2 regions of the Petroclostridium xylanilyticum genome follow, and region 2 is predicted to be linked to the other one. Evidence: riboswitches for the same ligand, from Rfam matches in the RefSeq annotation. Region 2 holds a riboswitch; the other holds the start of a gene.

Region 1 (8,351 bases), on a different contig from region 2:
ATATTATTACCCTAAACACGTTTAAATTTTCCATTTTATTATTGTATATTAATTACATAAATTTTGCAAACCAAATAAAGTTTCGAAGGTGTATATTTTTTAGGTGATGCGGCTTTTCCTCCGTTGCGTTAACAGGCTCTAAGCCTTTTCGCAACATTCTTTCCATAATATTCATCAACTAAATTAAATGCACCCAGTTTTGAAAGTGTAAAGTTATCATATTTTGTACATATAAAGTAATTGAAAATATCAAAAAATAGTAAGTAAGACTTTAGTCCTACCAGTTGTTCTGATATAATATTACTATGTTGTGCTCGAAAAATTGCAGACGATATATCGATAACCAATGTAAAATAATGTTTTTACATGGCAGATAAAGTCAATAAGGTCACAGTTCACGGTTCACAGTTCTCAGTTCACAGAAATTAGCCAAGAAAATCCTGTGAACCGTGAACTGTGAACTCTGAACTAAAATAGACAATGTAAAGTACTTAGTAATACTTATATATATTTTGATAAAGGGGGACAAAAAGTGGGGACAAATTTTGACAGTGAATTATTTGAAGGACTAAAAAGTCTCGGATTTGATAACCTGGATGATATTTCAATATATAAAAAAGAAGATGAAAAGACCGAACAAAAGAAGGCCATGGACAAGAATGAAGAAGATTATCTGTTTGACCGCAAAATACAATGTCCCGTTTGTGGTTCAAACATTTCTGTACGTGCAGTTAGATCATCAAGCGTAAGGATACTATCCCGGGATAGCGATTTTATGGTTTATTATAAGGGTCCAAACCCAATGCTTTATGATGCATGGGTATGTATACAATGTGGCTATGCTGCTATTTCCTCTCAATTTCATAGTGTTTCTGTCCAGCAAATTAAAGCGATACGTGAAAAAATATGTTCCAAATGGAAGCCAAAAAATTATGGTCCCGTATATGACGTAGATGTTGCTATTGAGCGCTATAAACTTGTGCTGCTTAATGCGATTGTCAAAAATGCAAAAACCAGTGAAAGAGCACTTATATGCCTTAAGCTTGGCTGGTTAAACAGATTGAAAAAAGATTTAGAAAATGAAAAAAAATTCCTTTACCAGGCGCTCCAGGGATTTATAGATGCTTTTGAAAAAGAACGTTTCCCTATAGCGGGAATGGATGAAGCTAGTCTAACTTATCTTATAGGGGAATTGTACAGAAGATTAGATGATAATTCCAACGCTTTATTATGGTATAGTAGGGTGCTTTGTAACCGAACGGCAAAAAATAAAATTAAGGATATGGCCCGTGAACAAAAACATTTAATATCCGAAGAAAAGAAAAAAGAAGAGATAAGTGAACAAAGACAAAGTAAAGAAATCATCAATACTGGAAAAAAACAAAGTCTTTTGAGTGGATTTTTTAACTGGGGTAAATAGATATGTACATAAATATTACTAAATTACCATAATATACATTAATAAAGTTTCTTTTTATAGGAAACTATATTAATGGAGGTGATATCGATGCCTAATACTAATAAAAAATTAGTTCCTGAAGCTAGAGCAGCATTAGACAGATTTAAAATGGAAGCTGCCAGTGAAGTTGGCGTTAGCTTGAAGCAGGGTTATAACGGTGACTTAACAGCCAGACAGGCTGGTTCTGTTGGCGGACAGATGGTTAAGAAAATGATTCAACAAGTTGAACAGGGCATGGCTGGCAAATAATAATGATGTAATATTAATAAAAGTAGTCGTAAATAAATTACGACTACTTTTATTTACTTTGTGCAGCCTTTAAAACCATTTGCTGGTGCCGTTCATCAACCCGGTCGGTTCCATGAGTTTTGCTTTTATAGAAGTGTATATCTACAACCCCTGACATATTATTATTTTTAACACCATCTAAATTTGCCCCTCTGCCATACCCTCCGCTTCTATTATCCACTATTTTACCAAAAGGCTGATCATCTCTTCCGGCATGTGGCATCGCTGCTATTGAAGCGGCCATCTCTCTTCCATTTACATTTACAATAATTGCCCTTCTTTCCCAACTCCAATTACCGCCATATATCTTCTTTAAGATTTCTGTATCTTTTTGGGTAAGTGTCTCAACATCTGCATGATTGTATCCAGCAACCCTTTTAACTTTAAAACTTAAACCTGTGTCAACATCTGTTACAGTTGCAACTGCACCTCTTGGAAAAATATTTTCTGCCTCTGAAAACCATGGTACTAAAAGAGTTTGTGAAGATACTTTACTTCGGGAAACTTCATTTTTATTTGAAACCTTTCTATTAAGTGCTGACATAGTCTGGGGCCCTGCAATCCCATCAACTATTAAACCGTTATCTCTTTGAAATCTTATAACCGAAGCTTTAGTTATAGAACCATAATATCCCGTCACATCAACATTAAAATATCCCAGTTGTTTCAATTTAAGCTGTAGATCCGTTACTGCTTTCCCACTTGACCCTACTTTCATGATTACTGCATTATTCGTAACTGTTTGTGCAGATACTGGAGCAGCATATGTAATACTTCCGACTGAAATCATTAAACCTACAGTTCCTAAAATTACTGCTTTTTTAATATTCATAAATAACATCCTTTCCTTTTGTTTGCTTACGAGGTTAGTTGACGGGTTAGGTAAAAGGAGACAACACCCTGCCTAATAATTGGCTTCACCCCAATATGTTTGTTCCCCCGTTCTTTATTTATTAATAAAGATTCAGCAATTTTAGTTTACCATAATATTTTGTATAGGTCTAATTTTATATATTTAAATTAGCTGCTATTATAATGCATTAAGTCATTATTGCTCAGGTTTACTTAATATATTACAAAATTATTAAATATTATTACATAATTATTAAATTTTTCTGCAAAGATAGACATATCTAATACGTAAATATATCTATATATAATACACTTAATATGTTACATTGGGGCAAGTCGCATCATAAATAAAAACCAAAAAAAGACATACCCAATTGGATATGTCTTTTTGATCAGTTCCGGCAACGACCTACTTTCCCGGGAGGTCCCCCTCCAAGTATCATCGGCACGATGGAGCTTAACTACCGTGTTCGGAATGGGAACGGGTGTGTCCTCCATGTCATTGTCACCGGATAATTCAACTGTGTTGATTTTTCGTTCACAGGTCACGGTTTGAATTCTTAACCTGCTCTTTTAATTGCCTCAGGTACTCTTTCTTGTTCACCAGCATGTTCCCCATTCACCTTTCTACTGTGAACTGTGAACCATGAACTGTGAACTGTTTCATGTACCTTCAAAATTAAACAATGCTTTGACATGAGGTTTTTGCAAAAACCTTCTTCATATATTCTTTCCCGCAATTAACCTCGTCCTTAATAATTATTCATTGTTAATTGCTTTCTTGGTCAAGCCCTCGGTCTATTAGTATCAATCAGCTGAGTGCATTACTGCACTTACACCTTTGACCTATCTACCATGTAGTCTTCATGGGACCTTACTAGCTTTTGCTATGGGAAATCTTATCTTAGGGGGGGCTTCACGCTTAGATGCCTTCAGCGTTTATCCCTGCCGCACTTAGCTACCCAGCTGTGCACTTGGCAGTACAACTGGTGCACCAGTGGTGCGTCCATCCCGGTCCTCTCGTACTAAGGACAGCTCCCTTCAAATTTCCTGCGCCCGCGACAGATAGGGACCGAACTGTCTCACGACGTTCTGAACCCAGCTCGCGTACCGCTTTAATGGGCGAACAGCCCAACCCTTGGAACCTACTTCAGCTCCAGGATGCGATGAGCCGACATCGAGGTGCCAAACCTCCCCGTCGATGTGGACTCTTGGGGGAGATAAGCCTGTTATCCCCAGGGTAGCTTTTATCCGTTGAGCGACGGCAATTCCACTCTCTTACCGCCGGATCACTAACTCCAACTTTCGTTACTGCTCGACCTGTCCGTCTCGCAGTTAGGCTAGCTTTTGCGTTTACACTCTTTGCGCGATTTCCGACCGCGCTGAGCTAACCTTTGAGCGCCTCCGTTACCTTTTAGGAGGCGACCGCCCCAGTCAAACTGCCCACCTGACAGTGTCCCATACCCGGCTTACGGGTACTGGTTAGAATTTCGGTATCTCAAGAGTGGTATCCCAACGTCGACTCCATATACACTGGCGTGCATATTTCTTAGTCTCCCACCTATCCTGTACATGAAATACCAAAATCCAATATCAGGCTGCAGTAAAGCTCCATGGGGTCTTTCCGTCTAGTCGCGGGTAACCAGCATCTTCACTGGTACTACAATTTCGCCGGGCGCGCTGTTGAGACAGTGCCCAAGTCGTTACGCCATTCGTGCGGGTCAGAACTTACCTGACAAGGAATTTCGCTACCTTAGGACCGTTATAGTTACGGCCGCCGTTTACTGGGGCTTAAGTTCAAAGCTTCGCTCTTCGCTAACCTTTCCCCTTAACCTTCCAGCACCGGGCAGGCGTCAGCCCCTATACGTCGTCTTTCGACTTAGCAGAGACCTGTGTTTTTGCTAAACAGTCGCTTGGGCCTATTCTCTGCGGCCTGGTCTCCCAGGCACCCCTTCTCCCGAAGTTACGGGGTCAATTTGCCGAGTTCCTTAACAACGCTTCTCCCGTTCGTCTTAGGATTCTCTCCTCACCTACCTGTGTCGGTTTGCGGTACGGGCACCTCACCAATATGCAAGCTTTTCTTGTCAGTGTAGATTCATCTGCTTCGCTACTTGTTTTCGCTCCCTTTCGCCACACTCTACCAACGGTGTGGTCAGACTATCTTCCTGCGTCCCTTGCATACTTTTCGGCTTCGGTGGTTACGGAATTTCAACCGTATGTGCATCGACTACGCCTTCCGGCCTCGCCTTAGCTCCCGACTTACCTTGAGCGGACGAACCTTCCTCAAGAAACCTTAGGCTTTCGACGATTATGATTCTCACATAATTCTCGCTACTCATTCCGGCATTCTCACTTCTATCTCGTCCACATGTCCTTTCGGTCATGCTTCTGCCTACCATAGAAAGCTCCCCTACCATACTTGCGTATCCAAAGCTTCGGTATAGGTTTTAGCCCCGTTACATTTTCGGCGCAGAATCACTCGACCAGTGAGCTATTACGCACTCTTTGAATGAATGGCTGCTTCTAAGCCAACATCCTGGTTGTTTTAGCAACTCCACATCCTTTACCACTTAAACCTATTTGGGGACCTTAGCTGTTGGTCTGGGCTGTTTCCCTTTTGACTATGAAACTTATCTCCCATAGTCTGACTCCCGGACATCATCTCTATGGCATTCAGAGTTTGATAGGGTTCGGTAACCGGATAAGGCCCCTAGCCCATTCAGTGCTTTACCTCCATAAGATTAATCCGAGGCTAGCCCTAAAGCTATTTCGGGGAGAACCAGCTATCTCCGAGTTCGATTGGAATTTCTCCGCTACCCACAGCTCATCCCCCACTTTTTCAACAGTGGTGGGTTCGGACCTCCACGAGACTTTACTCCCGCTTCATCCTGTCCATGGGTAGGTCACCCGGTTTCGGGTCGTATGCATGCAACTTTACGCGCTCTTCACACTCGGTTTCCCTACGGCTTCGGTGCTTAACACCTTAACCTCGCTGCATACATACACTCGCCGGACCGTTCTACAAAAAGTACGACATCGCACTTAAATGTGCTTTGTCTGCTTGTAAACACAGGGTTTCAGGTTCTCTTTCACTCCCCTCCCGGGGTTCTTTTCACCTTTCCCTCACGGTACTTTCCTCTATCGGTCATTAGGTAGTATTTAGGCTTGGGAGGTGGTCCTCCCTGCTTCCCACCGGATTTCACGTGCCCGATGGTACTCCGGATCCTGATGGCTCACTTTTGCTTTCGCATACGGGACTTTTACCCCCTGTGGTCTACCTTTCCAGGTAGTTCTGCTAGCTCCTGTGATGCCGTCTTCAGTCCTCAACCCCAAAGGTATTTCTACCCCTGGTTTGGCCTTTTCCCCTTTCGCTCGCCACTACTTAGGGAATCGATGTTTCTTTCTTTTCCTCCGCCTACTTAGATGTTTCAGTTCAGCGGGTATTCCCCCGCATAGCTATGGATTTACTATACGGTGACCGGATATTGCTCCGGCCGGGTTCCCCCATTCGGATATCTGCGGGTCTTAGGCTATTTGCGCCTCACCGCAGCTTTTCGCAGCTTATCACGTCCTTCTTCGGCTCCTAATGCCAAGGCATCCACCCTGCGCTCTTTCTAGCTTGACCATTTGTTTTAGTGTGGAGTGGGAAGTGGATAGTGGGGAGTTCCCTCCTCCAGTCCTTACTTCCTTATCCTTCACTTTTTGAACATTCTGGTGTTCTCCTGTTTTTAGAATTATATGAGTAAAGTTTTCCTTTGAAATTACAGTGTAATACAGTGTTCTCCACTGCAGTTACCCTATGATCTTTTCCTCATGTCTTTACATTGTTTAGTTTTCAAGGTACATTGTCAGTGAGGAGTGTGGAGTGATTAGTGGGGAGTTTCCCCTTCTGCTACTCTGCACTTCTACACTACTATTGAAAAACCTTTTATTAGCTTCATGCTTTCATGGGTAATGGTTTTCTCCCCACTCCCCACTATTCACTGTCCACTAATGAATTGGTCTTTCAAAATTAAACAGCGTAAGCGTTCTCAGACATTACTTATCGTAATGTATCGACCATAGGATTCGTTCCTTACTTTAATAATTATTAATTATTAATTGGAACTTCTCTCCTTAGAAAGGAGGTGATCCAGCCGCACCTTCCGATACGGCTACCTTGTTACGACTTCACCCCAATCATCGGCCCCACCTTCGACTGCTGCCTCTTCCGTTAGCTCACAGGCTTCGGGTGTTACCGACTCTCATGGTGTGACGGGCGGTGTGTACAAGGCCCGGGAACGTATTCACCGCGGCATGCTGATCCGCGATTACTAGCAATTCCGACTTCATGTAGGCGAGTTGCAGCCTACAATCTGAACTGGGACTGCTTTTGGGGATTTGCTCCACCTCACGGTCTTGCTTCCCTTTGTTGACAGCCATTGTAGTACGTGTGTAGCCCAGGACATAAGGGGCATGATGATTTGACGTCGTCCCCACCTTCCTCCGATTTGTCACCGGCAGTCTCGCTAGAGTGCCCAACTTAATGCTGGCAACTAACAACAAGGGTTGCGCTCGTTGCGGGACTTAACCCAACATCTCACGACACGAGCTGACGACAACCATGCACCACCTGTCTCAGTGTTCCCGAAGGCACTCCCCTATCTCTAGAGGATTCACCGGATGTCAAGCCCTGGTAAGGTTCTTCGCGTTGCTTCGAATTAAACCACATACTCCACTGCTTGTGCGGGCCCCCGTCAATTCCTTTGAGTTTCAACCTTGCGGCCGTACTCCCCAGGTGGGATACTTATTGTGTTAACTCCGGCACAGAAGGGGTCGATACCTCCTACACCTAGTATCCATCGTTTACGGCGTGGACTACCAGGGTATCTAATCCTGTTCGCTCCCCACGCTTTCGCGCCTCAGCGTCAGTTACAGTCCAGGAAGCCGCCTTCGCCACTGGTGTTCCTCCTAATATCTACGCATTTCACCGCTACACTAGGAATTCCGCTTCCCTCTCCTGCACTCAAGATATGCAGTTTCAAATGCAGCCCCGGGGTTGAGCCCCGGTATTTCACATCTGACTTGCTTACCCGCCTACACGCCCTTTACACCCAGTAATTCCGGACAACGCTCGCCACCTACGTATTACCGCGGCTGCTGGCACGTAGTTAGCCGTGGCTTCCTCCTTAGGTACCGTCATCTTTCGTCCCTAAAGACAAGAGTTTACGATCCGAAGACCTTCTTCCTCCACGCGGCGTTGCTGCGTCAGGGTTTCCCCCATTGCGCAATATTCCCCACTGCTGCCTCCCGTAGGAGTCTGGGCCGTGTCTCAGTCCCAATGTGGCCGGTCACCCTCTCAGGTCGGCTACTGATCGTCGCCTTGGTAGGCCGTTACCCTGCCAACTAGCTAATCAGACGCGAGGCCATCTTATACCGGATTGCTCCTTTGGTCATCACGACATGCGTCCTGATGACTTTATGCGGTATTAGCACATCTTTCGATGTGTTATCCCCCTGTATAAGGCAGGTTCCTCACGCGTTACTCACCCGTCCGCCGCTAAGGTATCTTAGGTTTCCCTTCAATACCTCCGCTCGACTTGCATGTGTTAGGCACGCCGCCAGCGTTCGTCCTGAGCCAGGATCAAACTCTCAATATATGTTCACGGTTCACAGGTCACGGTTCACTGTTCACTGAACCTCTTCTGTCAACCCAATCTGTTCCCCGTTATATATTAATCGTTCAATTTAGCTCATAAACTATTACTGACTT
Region 2 (8,351 bases):
CATCCTTTAGGTTTTTTATTCCAACATCGGATACATCCCTATATACCGTCTTTCCCTCCTCTTCAAAGGGATACTGGAATAGATTGTCTTTATTCGACGTATATAGAATTGTCCCGCCTCTGGGAAGTATCCCGGATATCGCATCCATGTCCAGCTTCATTGTTTGTCCAAGATAAAGTCCTCTATAGCCATTTTTGATGCCGACAACTTCCAACCCGTATTTTAAAATTGCTGTGCGTGTAGCTGCTCTTATCACCGCATTCAGCCCGGGGGCGTCTCCTCCTCCAGTTAGAATACCTATCTTTTTAATTTTTTTGTTCATAATCTCCTCCAATGAAATATTTTGTCTTGAATTTTATTTTTAACTTTAATATTGGTTATCGATATTATTAGTTTATCCAATATTATTTTAAAAATAATAGAAGTACAGACTTTCGTACAGTTTTTGGGTTGTATAAAGAGCTATTGAATGTGAAATGATATAAATGAAATCTCATTAAGGAGGTTTTTTCATGAAGGTACGAGAAGGATTAATTCCAACTGTGCTGGGAAGTGCCGTTACTGTTGGCGGAATTGCTTTACGTAATGTAAATCCGTTACTTGGATGGGGAATAGCCGGATTTGGATTGGCTCATGTAGTATTAGGAGCAATAGACCTAGTTGAACATCGGGCAGTAAGAGACTAAAATTCAGATTCAGACTTAGATTAAGATTGAGGTAAACCCCATTAAATTAGCCTCTATCTTAATCTTAGTCTTAATCTCATTCTTCATATATCATTTTAATAGTCATTCCTCCATCAATAACTAAATTCGTTCCTGTGATGAATCCTGCCTCCTCTGAACATAAAAACAAACATGCCGCTGCTATGTCTTCAGGATTTCCTACTCTGCCAACGGGGTGCTGAAGGTGGTCTCTTTCGGTCAATTGGACTTGCTCCCTTTTAGATTGCTTTTTCCAACCGGTTACATCAATCCAACCCGGGCTGATTGCGTTAACTCTGATTTTATCCGGTCCCAGGCTTACTGCCAGAGAATGTGTCAGTGCAAGTATCCCTCCTTTGGAAGCCGAGTAAGGCTCAGTATTGGGTTCAGACATAAGTGCCCTAGTGGAAGCAATATTGATGACGGCCCCTCCTCCGTTTTTTTTGATATAAGGAGCGCAATACTTTGTGCACATGAAAGGGCCTCTTAAATTGATTCCCAGAATTCTATCCCATTCTTCCATAGATCTTTCATAAATAGATTTATTTCCACCTATTCCTGCATTATTGATTAAAATATTGACTCCACCATAATGTGATACTGCTTCCTGTACCATATTTTTTACGCTTTCTTCAGAGGCTACATCTACTTGTACATATATACACTCTCCACCATTTTCACGCATGTATAGCTCATTTTCTTTTCCTGCTTCCTGGTCAATATCTGCAATTACTACCTTCGCTCCCTCCCGGGCAAAACTTCTGGTAATTGCCATACCTATCCCCTGTGCGCCTCCTGTTACAATCACAACTTTTTCTTTAAATCTCATGTGAATTCCGTTATAAGAAACTTATAAAAAGTTATAAATTTTATAACTTTTATGTTCTTTTCCTTATTCATAGAGTCCGCTTTCGGAATCCTACTTGCGTTTGGTATGACTCTCCAAAGGCTTAAATTCCGATGTAACGACACCGTACATACCAACATAATTCGTTAAGTGAATTATGCTGATTTTCCATATTTCATTAGATTTATAGCTGCATTTATATCTCTGTCATGCATTATTCCACATTCAGGACACACCCATTTTCTTGTTGATAAAGACATCTTATCTAAAATATATCCACATTCACTACATGTCTTGCTTGATGGATAATACCTGTCTGCTACTATAAACCTAATATGATTCCATTTACATTTATATTCCATTATTCTACGAAACTCGCTAAACATTTGTTCTTGTACGGATTTTGCTAATTTATGGTTTTTAACCATACCTTTAATATTTAAATTTTCCATACACACAAACTCTGGCTTGGCTTTCACCAGTTTAGCAGTTTCTTGATGTAAATAATTTGTACGAATGTCTTTTATTTTTTTATGGACTTTACGAATAAGGCACTCCAACTTAATAATGTTTTTAGTTTTCTTATAACGGTTTACACCTCCTTCTTTTTGTTTTTCATATTTTCTTGATAATTTACGTTGGAGTCTTTTTAATTTTTTATTTAATCTTCTTATTTCTTGACTCTTATTAATATTAGGTATTTTTCTACCATCATTAATTACTGCTAAATCTTTAACTCCTAAGTCAATGCCTATTCCATCTGAATACTTTTGGTTGTTGGTAGGTTTATAATCAATACTTACGGTTATAAACCAATTAAAACCATCAAATTTTATTCTTGGATTATAAAATTTTTCCGCTGTTTGTAATTCGATTCTATTTTCAGATAGTTTAATCCATCCTATCTTTTCAAGTTTTACTTTATCACCTTTAAATTTTAAATGTCCTAAATCTTCTCTGTGATAAAACCCTTGTTGTACATCTTTTTTGCTTTTAAATTTTGGATGTCCTTCTAAATCATAAACTGTCAATTGTCTACCTTGTCTTAATGCTTTTTTCTTAGTTTTTTCAGAATAATGTTTATTTTCTATTCTGAAAAAGTTTTTATAAGCTATGCATAAATCCTTTATTGCTTGTTTTGGTATTTGTGCTGAAACTTCATTTAACCAATTATATTCAGGATTTTTCTTTAGTTGTGTTAGTTCCTTTCTTAACTCTTCATCGTTTATAAACTTGCCACCGTTTTTAAAATTTTCTAATTGCTTAGATAAAGCCCAATTATAAGCCCATCGTGCTACATCTGCACATTTCTTTAATAAAGTCTTTTGTTTATTGTTAGGTAATAATTGTACTCTAATTGTCTTTATCATCTTCGGTCAACTCCTCAATCATTTTACGTGCTTTGTTTGCTCTTTTACCTTGAAGTTTACAAGAAAATACAGTTATTATTTGCACTAAATCTTCAACAAGTTCTTGTTGTTCAGTTTTTTCTGTACTATCTATTACTTCAATTTCACATCCATACAGATTAGATATATATTCCACCAATTCAAAACCAAATCTTAACAATCTATCTTTTTTAATATTTAATACTTGTTTTAATTGGTCATGCGAATAATATCTATATCCATTAGCACCTGTATGATGTGGAATAAGTAATCCTTTTTTGTCCCAGTTTCTTAATGTTTGAGGAGTTTTTCCAACTAATTTAGAAAACTCATGTATAGTATAATACTTCACATTAACCACCTCTAATTGTATTAGACTATACTAAATTATAAATGTCAACATTAATTTATGACTTTTTATAACTTTTTATTAACTGTTGTCAACCTCCTTTGGTTTAATGGGAAGTTTTGCATTCTAACATATCAACATTATATCACATATTCACACTAAATATATTTCTGCAAAAAACTATTTATAAAAATATTAAAATATTATTATATGGTTCACAGTAGTAAACGATTTAATAGCTTTTACTGTGAACCGTGAACTGTGAACCGTGAACTTATTTACTTGATCTGCCATGTAAAATCATTATCAGTAAATATATAGATACTTTTTATGAACTTCTATCGATATAGTATCAGTTTAATGCGGTTTATATACTAGCTATATGCTCTTCTCTATTTCAAATTATTACGAAATTATTACAAAAACATTACGGAATTTATTGGAATCTACTATTATTACGTAATAAATCTGTAAAATCTATTGAGTGCTCAATATATATTAAGAAATTCACCTCCTACGCTTATTATTATGTCAACTTTATTTTTGACGCGTTCCCTATCTATACACTATAATACTAGCAATGTAAAAGTTAGCACACATGGCTGAATCCCTTATATAGGGGTACGGAGGAACCAATAATCAGGGGTGAATCTACGCTTTTGCGTGGTAGGTATACCTTCTTTACCAAACCCGTCAGCTAACTCCGGAAGCAAATTTACTACGGAAGGAGTGTGTTTTATGAAATTTTCATTAAAATTGACAGCATGTACTTTTGCAATAGCAGCAGGGATAATATTATCTTCCTCCGCTACCTTTGCTGCAACTCTTTTAAAAACCGGGTCACAAGGTAGCGAAGTATCAAAACTGCAGCAGGCATTAAAAAACGAGGGTTATTATTCTTATCATGTAACAGGCTACTATGGTTCTATTACCCAAAATGCCGTAATGTCGTTCCAAAAAGCAAATGGACTTATAACAGATGGAATTGCAGGACCTCAAACTTTAGCACAACTATATAATATCGTTTTAAAAATAGGCAGCTCCGGCAATGAAGTAACCCAACTGCAACAAACCCTTAGATCCAAAGGGTACTTTAACGGACCTGTAACAGGGTACTACGGTTCTATTACCCAAAATGCTGTTATTGTTTTTCAGCGTGACCACGGATTGACTGTAGACGGTATTGCAGGACCTCAAACCCTTGGTAAACTATATGGCAAAAATACTGCATCAACTAATAATCGTAATATGTCAGAAGATATATACTGGCTTGCCAGAATCATTCAGGCCGAAGCAGGCGGAGAATCTTATAAGGGTAAAGTAGCAGTAGGGAATGTTGTTATGAACAGGGTAAAATCATCCCTTTTTCCTAATACGGTAAAAGGAGTTATCTTTGAATACTATAAGGGTATCCCTATGTTTAGCCCTGTTGCAGACGGTACCATTTATAACACACCAAGCCAGGAAAGTATTGATGCGGCCTATGCTGCTTATAACGGCGAAAAACCGGTAGGCAACGCAACTTATTTCTTTAATCCTGATAAAGCTGCCGGCTCATGGATTGTAAAAAATAAAACCTATGTTGGCCGAATCGGCGGACATGCTTTCTACGCATAATGCATTTCATGCATTATGCAGATTGAGATTAAGATTGAGATTAAGCATTTTTACTGCTTAATCTCAATCTTAATCTTTTTTATTGCCTGCATTTCTCCATGATATACACAAATTGAGTATAGTTTTGATTTTGGTCTTAGTCTCAATCTCTATCTAAATCTTTTATAACTTTCTTATATTGTGCATAGTTATATAATTTATTAAGCACATCCACCAGGGCATTGGTAGAAATTCTAGAAGGCAGGCTTAACCTGTCAGTCAACTTTTTCCTTAATTCGCAGCTATTTGTTTTACCTATTAATCCATCATCATAAAGGTCCACCTTGGTAATCCTCCTGCCTTCAGGAGTAATTTCATCTTCATCTTCCACAACACAGCCTGCATTCTTTAATGCTTCCCGGATAAGCATGCTTTTTACGCCTTCGACGCCCAGCAGTCCTTCTTTTCCCGGAATAGTCTTTCTTTTCTCTATACCTTTTATTTCCGGAATGTAGGCGTGTTTTACATATTGGGCCGGTATACATTGTTTTATATAATTTCTAATCATAAAACCTGCACGGTCAGAATCAGTAAGAACGACAATCCCTGTTTTTTCTGCAAGCTTTTTAATAAGTTCCATCTTGCTTCTGTCCTTGAATATGCTGAAACCGTTGGTAGTAATAATGGTTGCATCTACTATCTGCCCTAGCTTTATTTTGTCATAAGTTCCTTCAACAATAATGGCTTCTTTTATTTTAATCATATTTTAATGGAGGATAAATATCTCCCCACTCCTCACTCCCCACTATTTTTACCACTAATTTTTGATTGCATTTAGAAAGCTTGTTGCTCCAAAATCATGCCGGATATTAAATACCTCCGCAATGGTCGCTGCCATATCTGAAAAAGTCTTTCGTGTCCCTATATTAACTCCTGCTTTTATACTTTTCCCATATAATAATACAGGTACATATTCCCTGGAATGGTCGGTGCTTTCGGTAGTTGGATCGCAGCCGTGGTCTGCAGTAATGATTAAAAGATCCGTATCTTTCATCACCTGCATGATTTCCGGCAACCGGTTATCTACCGATTCCAATGCTTCTTTATATCCTTCCGCATTGTTCCTGTGGCCGTACACCATATCAAAATCTACAAGATTGGTAAAAATAAGTCCTCTGTTGTCTTCTTTTATTAACCGCAGTGTTTGGTCTATTCCATCCATATTATCTGATGTATGCACAGCATAGGTAATACCTTTGCCTGCAAAAATATCTTCAATTTTACCTACTGCCATTACATCATAGCCTGCTTCCTTCAGTTTATCCAGTATAGTTGTCCCGGTAGGCTCAAGTGAGAAATCCTTTCTATTTTTGGTCCTTGTAAAATTACCCGGTTCTCCCACAAAGGGCCTCGCAATAACCCTGCCTACCGCATGTGGTCCTTTTAATATTTTCCTTGCTATTTCACATATTTTATAAAGCCTATCCACCGGTATAACTTCTTCATGAGCTGCAATTTGAAATACACTGTCTGCAGAAGTGTATACAATAGGGTACCCGGTCTGCATGTGTTTTTCTCCCAGCTCTTTTATAATCTCGGTACCTGAAGCCGGATAATTACCCAGTATCTCTGTTTCTATCTGCTTTTTAAATTCGTTTATAACTTCCGGCGGGAAGCCTTGAGGATATATGGGAAATTCCTGTTCCAGCCTTATGCCGGAGATTTCCCAGTGCCCGGTTGTTGTATCCTTACCCTTTGAAAGCTCTGCCATCCTGCCAAAACTGCCTTTGATGTCCTTAGGTACCGGCAAATAGTCTATACCTTCTATCTTCCCCATTCCCAATTCACACATATTAGGAATATTGATTCCATTAAAGGCTTTCACTATATTTCCTACTGTATTACTTCCCACATCACCGTAGTCTGCAGCATCGGGAAGTTCACCAATTCCTACACTGTCGAGGACGATTAGTACTACTCGATTGATACTCATTTTGTTCATCCTTTCGTCACAAACTATTCAATGCTAAAATTAAAGGTATACGCTTTTTTGATAGTCTTCCTTACTTCCCAGGTACATTTTAGTCCTTTAGGAAAGGATACAAGCATTCCATTTGTAATATGTACCTCCTGATCAGACGTCTTTACAATGACATCTCCTTCAAATACATATGCTGTTTCCTGTTCGGGATACTGCCAATCAAATATGCTGGGTTCACATTCCCAACGATTCCAGGAATCAATACCAAGTTTTTTGGCTTCCTCAAGACTCATCGTTTTGGTAATAATTTTATTCATTGCATACCCTCCAATACTGTCATAAAATAATTTCCATCTTAAATTATATCATTAAAACATATTTTGGGATAAGTTACTTTTATTTTACACAACAAGCACATATGCAAAAAAGTCATCTCCTGCTTACATCACGGTAGAACATTAAAAAGCACCCTGCTGTTGTCTTTTCAGCTAATGGGAGTGCGTATTTGGTTATGCGGAAAAATCTTTCTCTGTCCTGGGGAACACAGTGGAATTTTTTATATACCTTTATAGCTATTTTGGCATTGTATCTTATAAATTCTTCTACACTTCTAAGATATACTCCTCCCTCCGTAGCTTTAAATATATCTGCTTCATTATAAACCTTTTGTACAAATTTCTCATATTGATGGTGATTGTCCAAAAGCCGGATATTTGCATGCTGGGGTATGGTCATATCCTGGATAAGATGGACAGTTGCTCCAAGATAAAACATTGCCTTGTTGATATCATTTTGTTTCCAGTATTTTTTTGCCTTTTCGTAATAACCTTCCGCTAATGATAACGCATTACGTTGTCCATACAAACCCCGTTCCTTCAAAGGACTGTAGAAATGTCCGATACTTTTAAGGTCCTGGTCTGCCCACACGACACCTTTATTTAAGTCAACAGCATAGTCGGAAAAAAAATAATATGCATCTTCAAAATTATCATTTTTAAGTATCTCTAACGCCTGCATATTAATAAATATGTGCACCTTGCATTGAGTTTTAATGATTGTTTTTTTAAAAGGATTGATAATCATTAACGTAAATCTGACCAGGTTGCCATATGTTTTTTCTACTACACTCATTACATCACCTACTTTTATCAATACCTTTACATAGTATGCCCTGTAAAAAAGTATTATAACTATTCCTGAACTGATGGTTTCGTCTACCTCTGCACTCCAGGGGTATACTGATATGGCAATAGGAAATGTAATCGATTCTACCATTTGTAATATTGGCTTTATCCTTGGAATATGCAATCTTATTTCTCCTGTTGTCTCTATATTGCACATATCTTGCAATACTAGTCCATTTATTCTTATAGTTTTCTTTTGTATGAATACTATTCGCTAATTGCCAATCTTGTTATGATTATGTTATAATTTGTCATATATAATGCTGGATTTTTTATCGTAAGGAGTATACATATGAGGGACC

The links. Region 2 has a riboswitch for cyclic di-AMP ahead of CIB29_RS14670 (peptidoglycan-binding protein). Riboswitches for the same ligand answer to the same signal wherever they lie in the genome.
Region 1: it holds a riboswitch for cyclic di-AMP, as region 2 does, so the genes downstream of both, CIB29_RS02775 (peptidoglycan-binding domain-containing protein) here and CIB29_RS14670 (peptidoglycan-binding protein) in region 2, are expected to answer to the same signal.

Annotation. Positions count from the first base shown of each region.
Region 1 is NZ_NPML01000004.1:165,923-174,273, reverse strand. Features, by position in the region: gene CIB29_RS02785 (DUF2225 domain-containing protein) at 533-1,420, shown strand; gene CIB29_RS02780 (alpha/beta-type small acid-soluble spore protein) at 1,508-1,708, shown strand; gene CIB29_RS02775 (peptidoglycan-binding domain-containing protein) at 1,758-2,579, opposite strand; cyclic di-AMP (ydaO/yuaA leader) riboswitch at 2,588-2,727, opposite strand; rRNA gene rrf (5S ribosomal RNA) at 2,996-3,112, opposite strand; rRNA gene CIB29_RS02760 (23S ribosomal RNA) at 3,381-6,224, opposite strand; rRNA gene CIB29_RS02755 (16S ribosomal RNA) at 6,720-8,238, opposite strand.
Region 2 is NZ_NPML01000019.1:538,972-547,322, forward strand. Features, by position in the region: gene CIB29_RS14645 (ATP-dependent 6-phosphofructokinase) at 1-322, opposite strand, end outside; gene CIB29_RS14650 (asparagine synthase) at 513-686, shown strand; gene CIB29_RS14655 (SDR family oxidoreductase) at 763-1,533, opposite strand; gene CIB29_RS14660 (RNA-guided endonuclease InsQ/TnpB family protein) at 1,707-2,921, opposite strand; gene CIB29_RS14665 (MerR family DNA-binding transcriptional regulator) at 2,905-3,291, opposite strand; cyclic di-AMP (ydaO/yuaA leader) riboswitch at 3,879-4,016, shown strand; gene CIB29_RS14670 (peptidoglycan-binding protein) at 4,027-4,905, shown strand; gene CIB29_RS14675 (ribonuclease M5) at 5,048-5,647, opposite strand; gene CIB29_RS14680 (phosphopentomutase) at 5,702-6,877, opposite strand; gene CIB29_RS14685 (cupin domain-containing protein) at 6,901-7,182, opposite strand; gene CIB29_RS14690 (zinc dependent phospholipase C family protein) at 7,295-8,173, opposite strand; gene CIB29_RS14695 (hypothetical protein) at 8,109-8,267, shown strand; gene CIB29_RS14700 (ATP-binding protein) at 8,342-8,351, shown strand, end outside.